Regions from separate parts of the Aeromonas sp. MR16 genome, predicted to be linked through region 2. Evidence: predicted binding sites of a transcription regulator. Region 2 holds the regulator's gene; each other region holds the start of a gene.
What was found. The regulator sigma-54, encoded in region 2, starts transcription at its own class of promoters, with help from an activator protein. The targets are predictions, from matches to a motif close to TGGCACNGTTTTNGCTT.
Positions count from the first base shown of each region.

Region 1: the regulator sigma-54 is predicted to act here: its motif matches at 2,683-2,699, upstream of flgA (flagellar basal body P-ring formation chaperone FlgA).
Region 3: the regulator sigma-54 is predicted to act here: its motif matches at 3,463-3,479, upstream of MM194_RS02815 (superinfection exclusion B family protein).

Region 1 covers NZ_JAKZFK010000007.1:119,557-124,281, reverse strand. The annotation lists gene MM194_RS07925 (peptide ABC transporter substrate-binding protein) at 1-459, shown strand, start outside; gene yfcE (phosphodiesterase) at 470-1,012, shown strand; gene MM194_RS07915 (flagellar protein FlgN) at 1,051-1,467, opposite strand; gene flgM (flagellar biosynthesis anti-sigma factor FlgM) at 1,464-1,784, opposite strand; gene flgA (flagellar basal body P-ring formation chaperone FlgA) at 1,880-2,485, opposite strand; gene MM194_RS07900 (chemotaxis protein CheV) at 2,720-3,631, shown strand; gene MM194_RS07895 (protein-glutamate O-methyltransferase) at 3,650-4,474, shown strand; gene flgB (flagellar basal body rod protein FlgB) at 4,536-4,725, shown strand, end outside.
Region 2 covers NZ_JAKZFK010000042.1:5,905-10,629, forward strand. The annotation lists gene MM194_RS20130 (KpsF/GutQ family sugar-phosphate isomerase) at 1-13, shown strand, start outside; gene kdsC (3-deoxy-manno-octulosonate-8-phosphatase KdsC) at 13-567, shown strand; gene lptC (LPS export ABC transporter periplasmic protein LptC) at 564-1,124, shown strand; gene lptA (lipopolysaccharide transport periplasmic protein LptA) at 1,111-1,629, shown strand; gene lptB (LPS export ABC transporter ATP-binding protein) at 1,640-2,365, shown strand; gene MM194_RS20155 (RNA polymerase factor sigma-54) at 2,431-3,870, shown strand; gene hpf (ribosome hibernation promoting factor) at 3,891-4,178, shown strand; gene ptsN (PTS IIA-like nitrogen regulatory protein PtsN) at 4,181-4,627, shown strand; gene rapZ (RNase adapter RapZ) at 4,668-4,725, shown strand, end outside.
Region 3 covers NZ_JAKZFK010000002.1:83,529-88,253, forward strand. The annotation lists gene MM194_RS02795 (LacI family DNA-binding transcriptional regulator) at 1-619, shown strand, start outside; gene MM194_RS02800 (heavy metal-associated domain-containing protein) at 684-878, shown strand; gene ansB (L-asparaginase 2) at 1,007-2,065, shown strand; gene MM194_RS02810 (sodium:calcium antiporter) at 2,166-3,152, opposite strand; yybP-ykoY riboswitch at 3,242-3,350, opposite strand; gene MM194_RS02815 (superinfection exclusion B family protein) at 3,521-4,108, shown strand; gene MM194_RS02820 (methylglyoxal synthase) at 4,175-4,633, opposite strand; gene MM194_RS02825 (DUF885 domain-containing protein) at 4,722-4,725, opposite strand, start outside.

The sequences.
Region 1 (4,725 bases), on a different contig from region 2:
TACAACACCTCGGAGAACCACAAGAAGCTGGCGCTGGCGGTGGCGGCCATGTGGAAGCCGCTGGGGGTGACGGTGGAGCTCAATAACATGGAGTGGAACGCCTACCAGGTGGCGAAAGACAGCGGAGATTTCATGCTGGCTCGCTCGTTTTTGTTTGGTGATTATGTTGAGCCTTCCTCCATGCTCAACAGTTTCCGCTGCCAGGATCCCCAGAACGAGAGCGGCTACTGCAACCCGGCCTTCGATGGGCTGTTGCAACAAGCGGCGGATACCCTGAACGGGACCACCCGGACCGGGCTCTACCATCAGGCCGAGCAGTTGCTGATGGAGGAGATGCCGGCCATTCCTGTCTATCACTACAACCAGATGCGGCTGGTGGATCCCAGCCTGCGCGGCCTGCCCAGCCGCAACCTGAAGGGGGCGATCGCCACCAAGGATCTCTATTTCAGTCAGCCATGAGGAAAGCGGGATGAAGATAGCCATTGTTTCCGATGTGCACGGCAGTCTGGATGCCCTGGAGCAGGTGTTGGCGCGGCTCGCCCCCTGGCAGCCGGATCACTACCTGCTGCTCGGGGATCTGCTCAATCACGGCCCGCGCAATCCGGTACCGGCAGGCTATGCGCCCGCGGCGGTGGCCGAGCGGCTCAATCAGCTGGCCCCCCGCATCATGGCGGTGCGGGGCAACTGTGATTCGGAAGTGGATCAGATGCTGCTCGATTTCCCCATCACCGCGCCTTACAACCAGCTGCTGGTGGACGGGCGGCGCTGGTTCGTCAGCCACGGCCACCTCTACCGCCCAGGCGAGGTGCCCCTGCCGGCGGGCAGCCTGTTTATCAGCGGCCATACCCATGTCCCCGTGCTGCAGCGGGAAGGGGATCTGGTGCTGGTGAATCCGGGATCCATCTGTTTTCCGCGGGGGGACTGGGCGGCCAGCTATGGCTGTTATGAGGAGGGGATGCTGCGCATTCATGCCTGCGCCGATGGCGCCGAGCTGATGCGGCTGGTGTTGTGAAAGGCTAGCGGATACGCGGATACAAAGAGGGGAAAGGATCAGGCCTTGATACCCAGGGAGCGGGTGCCGGAGCGGGTGTTGCCCTTGGCGTCGTAGGTCAGGGAATTTCTGTCGCGCAGCTTGCTGAGAAAACTGGCAAGGCGGCGGTTGGAGATGATGCTGAGCTCGAGCAGTCGACCATTGAGGTTGTTTTGCTCCTGGCAGGCGTCCAGCTTGGCTTGCAATGCCTGCATCTGTGCCGGGAAGGCAGCGAGCCGTTGCTGCAGATCGGGCAGCTCGGCCAGACTCTTGTCCAGGGTCTCGATAGCCAGCAGCAGTTGCTGCTTGCGATCGGTCAGCGCCGGCAAGGCCAGGGCCTGGTGTTGTTTGAGCAGGTCAAACTCCTCCGCCAGCAAGCCTTGCATCTGGGAGAGGTATTCGTCTTGGGCGTGCAGCAGCGAAGGCAGATCCATCATCCGAGCCGTTTATCCAGATCGGCTTCAAAACTGAACATCTTCTTGGCCACGGCGGCGCTGTCGACCTTGTATTCCCCACTGGCCACGGCCTTCTTCAGGCTTTCGACGCGGCTATCATTACCGGTGGAGGCGGTGTTGAGGGTCTTCTGCATCTGTTGCAATTGCTGCGCCTCATTGGTCAAGGAGACAGAGTCAGTCTTGACGGTTGCCGCGCGGTTGCCTTCGGCCGAGGTCGTAGACTTGCTGGCCACACCCTGACTGGTTGCGTTATTTTGCAACCTGCTGTTTGCCAAGTTGTTGATATTGTTGATAGCCATACGCTTTACCTTCGTCTGCTTTGCTGTTCGCTTATCTGTTTATCGGTGACGGTGGTCAGAACTTTAGAAAAAAAATCGAAGCATTAACAAAATAATCAAAATGTGACCACCACGGAACCAACGGCACTGACGGTGCCCTGTACCTGTCTGCCCGAGCGAATGTTAACTAGCCTGATCATGTCTCCGAAGCTGCCATCTTGCAAGGCTCGGGCCATGGTTTTGATCTGCATGCTGCTATTTTCGGCGAGGAGAGTCACCTCGTCTCCTTTGCACACCACACAGACCTGGGTGAGCCGAACGGGTTGACCCGGTTTCAGTTCACGCTTGCTGCGTGCGCCGATGAGGGGGGCCGGATCGCTCAGATAGTCGCCACGGACCAGGGTCTGGTCCTGATAGGCCAGGGTCAGCATGGACTCACTGAGGATGTCGCCCTTGGCCACCGGGGTAGCGACTGTGACATAGGGCTTCTGGATGCTGACCCGCACCGGCAGGTAGAGATCCCAGGGCTGCGCCGATCCGCACTTAAGATAGACGGTGGTGTTGCGGCGGATCTCCATCCTGGCGGGGAAGGAGATGGTCAGGCCATCCTCGCAGCGGTTGAGGGGGAGCCGCTCATCGATGGCCGCGGCCTTGACCTCGGCCTGGGCATCGAGGGGGATGTCCAGCTGGCCGAGAACGAACGCCTGCGCCTGTTCCTGCAGGTATTGGGTGACCTCGGACGCCATGGCGTGAGAGAGGCCGCAAAACGGCAGTAAGATCAGGAAAAGTCTACTAATCATTTTTGCTTGCCGGTCGATAAGTTGATCACGTATACCACCGTAGTTAACTATGCTTGCTGCTGAATTTGGTTGCCGAGACATCGATCGTCTGACGCAAGCCAACCCGCATGCAGCGACATATGCACGATCAGTGCCAAGCGTTTTTAGGGAGTGTTTATGGCGAGTATTTTGGACTCGGTCAACCAACGGACCCAGCTGGTGGGACAAAACCGACTGGAGTTACTGTTGTTTCGTCTCAACGGACGTCAAAGATTTGGCATCAACGTGTTCAAGGTGCGTGAGGTGCTGCAATGCCCCCCCTTGACCGTCATGCCCAAACTCAACTCCTGCATTCGCGGTGTGGCCCATATCCGTGGCCAGACCATCTCGGTGATCGATCTCAGCATGGCGATGGGCAATCGCCCGATCCAGGATATTTCCAAGTGCTTCATCATCATCTCCGAGTACAACAGATCCATTCAGGGGTTCCTGGTGCAATCGGTCGAGCGCATCATCAACATGAACTGGGAGTCCATCCTGCCGCCTCCCAAGGGGGCCGGTCGCATCAACTACATGACGGCGGTCACCGAGGTGGACGGCGAGTTGGTGGAAATCCTGGACGTGGAGCGCATCCTCAACGAGATCTCGCCGGTCTCCACCGAGGTGAGTGCCGAGCTGGTGGAAGCCAGCGTGGAGCGCAATCCTCACGGGCGTCCGGTGTTGGTCGCCGATGACTCCTCGGTGGCGCGCAAGCAGGTGCAGCGGGCGCTGGAGGCGATCGGGGTGCAGTGTGTGCTGGCCAAAGACGGGCGCGAGGCGCTCAACATGCTGCTGGAGATGGCCAAGCTGGGTCCCATCAAGGATCAGATTGCGCTGGTCATCTCCGACATCGAGATGCCGGAGATGGACGGGTACACCTTCACGGCGGAGATCCGCAACAATCCCGCGCTCAAGGAGTTGCATGTTATCCTGCACACCTCCCTCAGCGGGGTGTTCAATCAGGCCATGGTACAGAAGGTTGGCGCGAACAATTTCATTGCCAAATTCCAGCCTGATGAATTGGCCAAGGCCGTACAAGGCGCTCTCTAATAAAGAAGAAAAAACTGCATGAAGACACTGTCGGACGACTTATACAAACAATTCAGCCATTTTCTGGCGCTGCAGAGCGGCATAGTGCTGGGTGACAACAAACAGTATCTGGTCAAGAGCCGTCTGTCGCCCTTGATGACTCAGTTTGGTATCGAGAGTCTGTCTGAACTGGTGACCCGGGCGATGAACGTGCGCGAACGGGATCTGAAGATGGCCGTGATTGACGCCATGACCACCAACGAGACTCTGTGGTTTCGCGATACCTACCCGTTTCAGCTGCTGAGCGATAAGATTTTCCCGGAACTTGGCAAGAGCGGCCGTCCCATCAAGATCTGGTCCGCCGCCTCTTCCTCCGGGCAGGAGCCTTACTCCATCGCCATGACGGCGCTGGAGCAGCAGGTCAAGCGGCCGGGTACCTTGCCGGGCGGGGTGCAGATAGTGGGGACCGATATCTCCAGCACCATGCTCAACCAGTGCAAGGAGGGGGTCTATGACAGCCTGGCGCTGGCGCGCGGCTTGTCCCCCGAGCGCAAGCGGTTGTTCTTCGAGGCCCATGGTGACAACAAGATGCGGGTATCGGAGCGTGTCAGAAAATTGACCAGCTTCCGACCGCTGAACCTGCTGGAGAGCTACAGCCTGCTCGGCAAGTTCGACATCATCTTCTGCCGCAACGTGCTCATCTACTTTGCGCCCGAGGTGAAGTCCAAGATCCTCAACCAGTTCGCCAGCAGCCTCAATCCCGGTGGCTATCTGATGCTGGGGGCCTCGGAGTCCCTTGCTGGTCTCACCGACAAGTTCGAGATGATCCGCTGCAACCCCGGCATCGTCTACAAGATCAAATAATCCCTTCTAATCCCCCTTTGGCACACCTCTTGCTAAACATTCGTGAAGCAGGAGGTGCGCTATGGCAATTTCATTCGACAAGGCATTCGGTATTCACCAATACACGCTGAGCGTTCGCGCCAAGCGTGCGGAGGTGCTATCGAGCAACATCGCCAACGCGGATACCCCGGGCTTCAAGGCCAGGGACATCAACTTCTCTCAGGCGTTGCAGGACGCCCAGGGCCAGCAAGGCTTTGGCCTCGCCACCACCA
Region 2 (4,725 bases):
CGGGGTGATTTGATGCAAGATGTACCGACCCTCTATGGTCCGGTGACGCGCAGCCAGTACGACAAGGCGGCGCAGATCCGTCTGCTGGTGTGCGATGTGGATGGGGTGCTCTCCAATGGCTTCATCTATATGGGCAATAACGGTGAAGAGTTGAAGGCCTTCTGCACCCGCGATGGGGCGGGCATGCGTGCCCTGCTCAACGCCGGGATCGAGCTTGCCATCATCACCGGCCGCAATTCCCGCATCGTCAGCGATCGGATGAGGGGCCTGGGGGTGCAGCATCTGGTGCAGGGGGCGGATCAGAAGTTGCCCCACTTCGAGGCCTTGCTGACCAGGCTGGGTCTGGAGGCATCGCAGGCGGCCTACATGGGGGATGACACCATCGATCTGCCGGTGATGGCGGCCTGCGGCCTCGGTATCGCGGTGGCGGATGCTCACCCACTGGTGCTGGCGCGCGCCGATCTGGTCACCCGCCTCGGCGGGGGTGTCGGTGCGGTGCGTGAGGTGTGCGATCTCATCTTGCAGGCGCAGGGGCTTGGCGATTACCAGCCCGAGGCGTCCGTATGAACAAGCAGACACTGCTGTTCGGTCTGCTGTTCCTGGTGGCGCTGGCGGCCTGGCAGCTCGGTGACATCGAGCTGGCGCCGGAGCCGACCACCAAGGTCGAGAACTATCAGCCGGACTTCACCGCCAAGAATCTGGTCACCACCCGCTTCAACGAGCAAGGCAGGCGGACCGAGCGGCTGGAGTCGGAATTTGCCGAGTATTTCCAGATCCTCGAGCAGGCGACCTTCGACAAGCCGGTGATCTACCTGTTCGATGAGCAGGGAGAAGCCGAATGGAAGGTGACGGCGCAGACCGGCGTGCTCAATACCGATGATAACGTGATCCTGCGCGACAAGGTGCATCTGGATGGCTTGTTGCCTGCCTCCTTCATCTCCACATTGGATACTCCTTATCTGGAGATGGATCTGGTGACCCAGGACGTGAGAAGCAACCAGCACATCAGTATCGTCGGTCAGGAGTTCCAGACCGAAGGGGTTGGCCTCAAGGGCCACCTTGGTCGTAAATATTTCGAATTACTGGATAAAGGCCATGCCACTTATTTCAATGAAAAACGTTAATCTGGCCCTCGCCGCCCTGCTGTTGTGCGGTGTTGTGAATGCCAAAGAATCCGACTTCACCCAGAAAGTCTACGTGGATGCGGTCAAGCAAGTGGCCGAGATGCAGGACAACCGCATCACCTTCAGTGAGGATGTGATCATCACTCAGGGCTCCATCAAGATTAAGGCCGACAAGGTGGTGGTGATCCGCTCCGGCGAAAAGGGCGCCGAGGTGATGACCGCCTATGGCAACCCCGCCACCTTCTTCCAGGTGCTGGACAACGGCAAGCCGGTCAACGCCCATGGCAACAGCATCCGTTACGAGCTGAAGAACCGGCAGGTCACCATCACCGGTAACGGCCAGCTCAAGCAGGAAGACAGCCAGGTCAACGGGGATCTGATCCGCTATGACATCGTCACCCAGAAGATGATTGCCGAGAGCAAGGGCCCGGCCCAGCGCGTCAAGACGGTGTTCCTGCCGGATCAGATAGAAAACTTCGACAAGCCCGCCGATCAGAAGAAGTAGGAAACGAGCCATGGCAGTGTTAAAAGCAGTTGGCCTGCAGAAGAGCTACAAGCGCCGCATGGTCGTCAGCGACGTGAGCCTGGAAGTGGGTACCGGTCAGATCGTGGGGCTGCTCGGCCCGAACGGGGCGGGCAAGACCACCTCCTTCTACATGATCGTGGGCCTGGTGCAACGGGATGCCGGCCTCATCACCATCGACGATCAGGACATCAGCCTGCAACCCATGCACATCCGGGCCCGCAACGGCATCGGCTATCTGCCGCAGGAGGCCTCGATCTTCCGCCGTCTGTCGGTGTTCGATAACCTGATGGGGGTCATGCAGACTCGCAAGGGCTTGAGCAGCGAAGAGCGGGAAGACAAGGTCGAGCAGCTGCTGGAAGAGTTCAACATCACTCATATCCGCGACAGCCTGGGGCAGAGCCTGTCCGGTGGCGAGCGGCGGCGGGTCGAGATCGCGCGCGCCCTGGCGGCAGAACCGAGATTTATCCTGCTTGATGAGCCTTTCGCAGGTGTTGATCCTATTTCAGTGATAGATATCAAGAAGATCATCCAACATCTGAAAGAGCGGGGGCTGGGTGTATTGATCACCGACCACAACGTCAGAGAGACGCTGGATGTGTGCGAGAAGGCCTATATCGTCAGCCATGGCAAGATGATTGCCGAAGGCGCTCCGGTCGATATCCTCGCCGATGAGCAGGTCAAGCGCGTCTATTTGGGCGATCAATTCAGTCTATAGTAAGGGGGCATCCCTCATTTTTGTTAGGTGACTGCCTCGCTGAACATAAGGATATCCCGACGTAGATGAAGCCGACATTACAGTTGCGCCTCGGTCAGTCACTGACCATGACGCCACAATTACAACAAGCGATTCGTCTGCTCCAGCTCTCCACGCTGGAACTCCAGCAGGAAATTCAGCAAGCGCTCGACAGTAACCCCTTGCTGGAGCAAGAGGAGAACGAGGCGCAGGAAACCAACCCGACAGAGGTGCCCGACGCCAGTCAACTCGACTCCAGCGATGCCATGGCGCAGGACAAGATGCCGGACGAGCTGCCGGTGGATACCACCTGGGACGATGTCTATTCGGCCGGCACAGCCCAGAGCGCAGGCCCCATCCACGATGGGGAAGACAGCGTCTATCAGGGGGAAACCACCGAAAACCTGCAGGACTATCTGCTGTGGCAGATGCGGCTGACGCCGTTCAGCGATCTGGACGCCGCCATCGCCCTCGCCATCATCGACGCCATCGACGACTCCGGTTATCTGACCGTCTCCCTCGAGGATATTCAGGCTGCAGTCAGCAGCGATGAGGTAGAAGTCGAACTGGATGAGGTTGAGGCCGTGCTCAAGCGGGTGCAGCATTTCGATCCGATCGGCATTGCGGCCCGGTCGGTCCAGGAGTGTCTGCTGATCCAGCTTGGCCAGTATTCGGCCGATCTGCCCTGGCTCAATGAGGCGAGGGAGGTGATCAGCGAGTACATGGACTTGCTCGGCAATCGCGATTATCGCACCCTGGCCCGCAAGACCAAGCTCAAGGAGAGCGACCTCAAGGAGGTGCTGGATCTCATCCAGCAACTGGAACCAAGGCCCGGCAACGGCATCATCCAGAGCGAATCTCAATACGTGATCCCGGACGTGTCCGTGATCAAGAAGGGCAACAAGTGGGTGGTGGAGCTCAATCCGGATTCGGCGCCGCGCATTCGCGTCAACGAGGCCTACGCGGCCATGGCCCGCAACGCGCGCAGCAGCACGGATACCCAGTTCATTCGCTCCCACCTACAGGAAGCGAAGTGGTTTATCAAGAGCCTGGAGAGTCGCAACGACACCCTGCTCAAGGTGGCCAGCTGCATCGTCGAGCAGCAGCAGGGCTTCTTCGAATACGGTGAGGAGGCCATGAAACCCATGGTGCTCAACGACATCGCCGAGGCGGTGGAGATGCATGAGTCGACCATTTCACGGGTGACGACCCAGAAGTACATGCACACACACCGCGGCATTTTTGAACTGAAGTTTTTCTTCTCCAGTCATGTCAATACGGAGGGAGGAGGGGAGTGCTCATCGACCGCAATTCGCGCCCTGATCAAAAAGTTGGTGACGGCAGAGAACCCTGCCAAACCGCTTAGTGATAGCAAGATCGCGGATTTGCTGGCCGAACAGGGTATTATGGTGGCGAGACGCACGATCGCAAAGTACCGTGAATCCTTGTTGATCCCGCCATCGAATCAGCGCAAACGCCTGGTTTAGGCAAACAAAAGGAAGACGTTATGCAAATTAACCTGACCGGACACCATGTCGAGATTACCGAAGCTCTGCGTGATTATGTGAACAACAAATTTGCCAAACTCGAGCGTCACTTTGACCATATCAACAACGTACACGTGGTGTTGAGCGTCGAAAAACTGAACCAGATTGCCGAAGCCAAGCTGCATGTCAGCGGGGGGGAGGTGTTCGCCAATTCGCAGCATGCCGACATGTATGCTGCGATTGATACCCTGCTGGATAAACTGGATCGGCAGATCATCAAGCACAAAGATAAATTAAATCAAAAATAACTATGCAACTTGAACACATACTGAGTCGGGACTGCACCAAGAGTGCGGTCCCCTGTACCAGCAAGAAACGCGCCCTCGAGATCATCAGTGAGTTGGCCGCAGAGCGCCTCGGCACCTCCCGTCAGGTACTGTTCGAGAGCCTGCTGGCGCGGGAAAAAATGGGCAGTACCGGGATCGGTGCCGGTATTGCCATTCCCCACGGTCGGATCGACGACGCCTTCGCGCCGACCGCCGTGCTGATGACCTTCTCCGAATCCATCCCTTTCGATTCCATCGACAATCAACCGGTTGACCTGCTGTTTGCATTGCTGGTGCCGGAAAGCGAGTGCAAGCAGCATCTTAAGACCCTTTCCCTGATGGCATCCAAGCTCGGCGACAAGGCGGTCTGCCGTCAGTTGCGCCAGGCGACCAGCGATGAAGAGCTCTATCAGATCATGACCTCGGCCTGATGCCGGGCACGACACAGCCATGTTGGCGTGAGGGGACAAGATGCAATTAATAGTGGTAAGCGGCCGTTCGGGCTCCGGCAAGACGGTAGCCCTGAGGG
Region 3 (4,725 bases), on a different contig from region 2:
CGATGGGGTGCTGGTGATCGGCGCCAAGCAGGCGCTGCAGGCGGATGACAGGCTGATCCAGCTCGATGGCGTCAGCGACTCGGACAATCTCAATCTCTGCTATGACCTGACCTTCGCCACCGAGAGCGCCTGTCGTTTCCTGCTCGGCAAGGGGCACCGCCAGCTGGTGTTGATGCTCGACGACAAACACTCTCCGGCCGGGAAGCATGCCATTCAGGGTTATCAGCAGGCGCTGCAGCAGCAGTCGCTGCCCTACAACGGTCAGCTGGTGATCGATGGCACCGGCAACCAGCAGGCCCTGCTCGGCCTGCTCAACCGCTATCTGCCTTTCACCGCGCTGGTGGTTCAGCACGATACCCTGGCCGCCGAGGCCATGCGGCTGCTGCGGGAGTTCAATCTCAACATCCCCCAGGATGTCTCCGTCATCAGCCTGGAGGGATCCCCGCTGGCGGATCAGCTGACGCCGCCGCTCACCTGCATCGAATACCCGAGCGAGCGGCTGGCGCAGGAGTGCGTGCGTCTGCTGCAGGCGCAGCTGGCCCAGAGCCTGCTTCCTGCCGACGAGCAGCTGAAGTTTCACGGTCGCCTCATAGTGCGTGAATCCGTGGTGGCGCGTTGAGGCTTGACCTTGCCGCTGGCGGCAGCTTTAGGCTGAGATCACACCCACAGAGAGGAGAGCAATCATGACTATCGAACTCACCGTATCCGGCATGTCTTGTGGTGGCTGCGCCGCCAGCCTGCAGAAGGCGCTGCTGGCCCAGAGCGCCGTCACCCAGGCCAGTGTCGATTTCGATAGCCGCAAGGCCGTGGTCGAGAGCGAGCTGAGCAAGGCCGAGATCGTCGCCCTGATCGAGGCCAAGGGCTTCTCGGTAGAGTGAACTAACACCATAGAGGTAAAAAACAGACTAATATTCTGTTTACTTGTTTTTAATGGTGAGAGTGATCACTTAAATTCGGTTTAAAAAGAATAAAAATGCTGCAATCAACCATCCAGAAGGATTGCAGCATGACCCTCCCTATCCGCAAGACCCTGCTCGCCACCGTACTCGGCCTGACCCTCTCCCCCCTGGCGATGGCGCTGCCCAGCGTGCACATCCTGGCGACCGGCGGCACCATCGCCGGGGCGGGTCAGTCTGCGACCCAGTCCAACTACGAGGCCGGCAAGGTGGCCATCGAGACCCTGATTGCCGCCGTGCCCGAGATGAAGAACGTGGCCGAGGTGCAGGGGGAGCAGGTGGTCAAGATTGGCTCCCAGGATATGAACGACGAGGTGTGGCTCAAGCTGGCCAAACGGGTGAATGAGCTGCTGGCCAAGGATGACGTGGATGGCATCGTCATCACCCACGGCACCGACACCATGGAAGAGACCGCCTACTTCCTGAACCTCACCGTCAAGAGCGACAAGCCGGTGGTGCTGGTTGGCGCCATGCGTCCCTCCACCGCCATGAGTGCCGACGGTCCGCTGAATCTCTACAACGCCGTGGTCACCGCCTCGGATCCGAGCTCCAAGGGCCGTGGCGTCATGGTCGCCATGAACGACACCGTGCTGGATGCCCGTGACGTCACCAAGACCAACACCACCGGGGTGCAGACCTTCGCGGCCCCGAACTTCGGCCCGCTCGGCTATATCCACAACGGCAAGATCGACTACCAGCGCAGCCCGGCTCGCCTGCACACCAGCAAGACCCCGTTCGACGTGAGCAAGCTCGACAAGCTGCCCCAGGTGGGCATCGTCTACAACTATGCCAACGCCAGCGATCTGCCGGCCAAGGCCCTGGTGGATGCCAAGTTTGACGGCATCGTCAGCGCCGGGGTGGGCAACGGCAATCTCTACCACAGCCTGTTCGATACCCTGGCCAAGGCGAGCGAGGACGGCATCCGGGTGGTGCGCTCTGCCCGCGTGCCGACCGGCGCCACCACCCTGGACGCCGAGATCGACGACGCCAAGTACGGCTTCGTGGCCGCAGGCACCCTGAACCCGCAGAAGGCGCGCATCCTGCTGATGCTCTCCCTGACCCAGAGCAAGGATCCCAAGCAGATCCAGCGCTGGTTCAAGGAGTTTTGATCCCGGGGCTCAGGGGCTGACATAACCCCATGAAAATAAACAAGGGCAGGATCTCATCCTGCCCTTTCTCATGGCGTCATGCACACAAACCAGCGTGCCCTCAGCTCACCCCCAGCCAGCCACAGAAAGCGAGATAGATAAGCCCCACCCAGGCCAGCCTGGCCGCCGTCATCCTCCCCCGGCGAAAGCCCCACCACAGCAACACCACCGCCAGCAGGGTCACCAGCGAGGAGACCAGCATGGTGCTGTCCAGCAGCCAGGGGGTGAACAGCAGGCAGAACGCCTTGGGAATGGTGCCCTGGATCATCATGGCGCCGGAGATGTTGGCCAGCGCCAGCCGGTTCTTGCCCTGGCGCACCCAGATCAGCACGTTCATCAGCTCCGGCATCTCGGTCGCCACCGGACTCAGCAACAGGGCCGCCAAGGCGGGGGAGAGGCCGAGCAGTTCGCCCATGCTCTCCAGCTGATGAACAAAGAGTTGAGCCGCCAGCGTCACCGCCAGCAGCGCCCCCAGGGTCTGCAGCAACACCTTGCCGCGCGCCGGGATCCTGGCCCCGGGATCCAGCTTGAGGGGGGCCGGCAACGAGACCTCATGGCTGTCGGTCTGCCTCAGCTCACGCCGCACATAGACCAGATAGATCAGCACGAACAGCGGCGCCAGCCAGGCCTTGCCGGTGAGGGTCACCATGCCGAGCGCCACCGCCACCAGGAAGATGCCGGCAAACCAGCGTTGATCCCGGCCTATGGCGCGTTGTACCTCGTTATCTATGACCCTCTGGTCAGGGTTCAGGCAGAGCAGCAGGGTCAGGCCGACGGCGGCATAACCCAGGGTGGAGAGCACCAGCGGACCGCCGAGGGCGGCGCCTATCCCGATCTGTTGCTGAGCAGAGGTATCCCCCATCAGCAGGGCGCTCAGGGTGACGATGCACTCCGGCAACGCCGTGCCGAGGGCGGCAAGCAGGGAGCCGGTGGCGCTCTGGGATAATTTGAGGTGATGACCGGTCCACTCGATGCCGTTGACGAAATATTCGCAGGCGAGATAGATGGTGACGGCGGAGAGCAGGAACAACAGCAGGGTGATCGGCATGATGGGCAACCGCCAGGCGAGCAGAACAACCGATGGACCCGATACGGCTCGCCTGGCTGGCTAGCATATCGAGGCCAAAGGTCTTGCAGAGCGATAGATGCTATCGCCGCTCATGCCATGGATCGGCAGATCCAAGAATGTTGACATGAGCCCTGCCCGGATCACGGGCGGGTTGCTACTCCCCAATGACAGTGCAGGTTTTTTACCAACCCGGTGGCCGTCTCACAAGGGAAATTAATAATAATGGGATCAACAAGTTGTAAGGGGATGTAACGCCCGGTCTGTTTCCTTGCCCACCTTAGCTGCGCATTGGCACAGCGATTGCTATCAGCTGAGTACTGTCCACAATGCTCTGGGAAGGATGAACGATGAAACGGTGGATCCAACATTTCTATCAGCTGAACCGCCTCAACTGGCTCATGGTCTGGTTGCTGCTCTGCTGCAGCATCATCTTGCTGTTTCCGGCCGGCCTGATGAAGGGGGCCGTCAGCCAGTGGGCCACGGTACATGCCGCCTGGCTCGGGGTTGGCATGCTGATCGCCATCTCCTACTTCTGCAGCCAGGGTTTCCTGATCGCCTGGGAGTGGGCCTGTGACGAGTGGCAGTCCCGCCGTCAGCAGGGGCTGCTGGCCCAGATGATCGGCTTCCTCGATTTCAACGAGAAGGCGGTGCTGCGCGAGTTCGTGCTGCAGCGTAAAAGCGTCATAAACTTGCCGATCACCGAGCCCGCCGTCAAAAACCTGATGGATGCCGGGGTGCTGACCTATGCCTACGGCAAGCCGGTGCGTGAGAAAGAGGACGAGAACCAGATCCGCGCCCTGATGATCGCCCTGCCGGCGCGGCCGCTGCTCACCTACAAGGTGTTGGGGCTCTCCCGTGGCAAGATGAGCGACGAGCAGGTGGAGCAGATCATGAACGCCAGGCCCAAGTTCGCCCAGAAGAGCCTCCAGCGCTAAGCCTGTCGTCATCCTGAAATAAACAGAGCCGGACTATGTGTCCGGCTCTTTGCTGTCTGGCGCTGGTTACTCGGTGCGTGCCTTGAGGTAACCGGCGTAGTCCGGCACCTGTATGCTGAAGGCGCGCTGCATGTGCGGGCTGTCCATGATGAAGTCTGCGGTCGCCTCGTTGGTGGCGACCGGGATGTTCCACACCGCCGCCAGACGCAACAGCGCCTTCACATCCGGATCGTGGGCCGCGGCATTGAGGGGATCCCAGAAGAAGATCATCACGTCGATCTTGCCCTCGGCGATCAGGGCGCCGAGCTGCTGGTCGCCGCCCATGGGGCCGGAGAAGAGGCAGGTGATGGGCAACTGTGCCTGTTTGCCGAGCAGGGTGCCCGTGGTGCCGGTCGCATAGAGGTGGTGGAGCTTGAGCTCCTCCTTGCGGCGCAGCACCCAGTTCAGCAAGGGGGTTTTCATGTTGTCGTGAGCCACCAGGGCAACCCGCTTGTGGGGGGCCATCTCACGTGCAATCAGTTCCATGGAAGTCTTCCGTAGCAATGTGAAGGAAATTGAGTCGTATCCTAATCGAAAGCGGCGCCCGCTGCCTTGCCGGGCGCCGTATCTGTGATCAC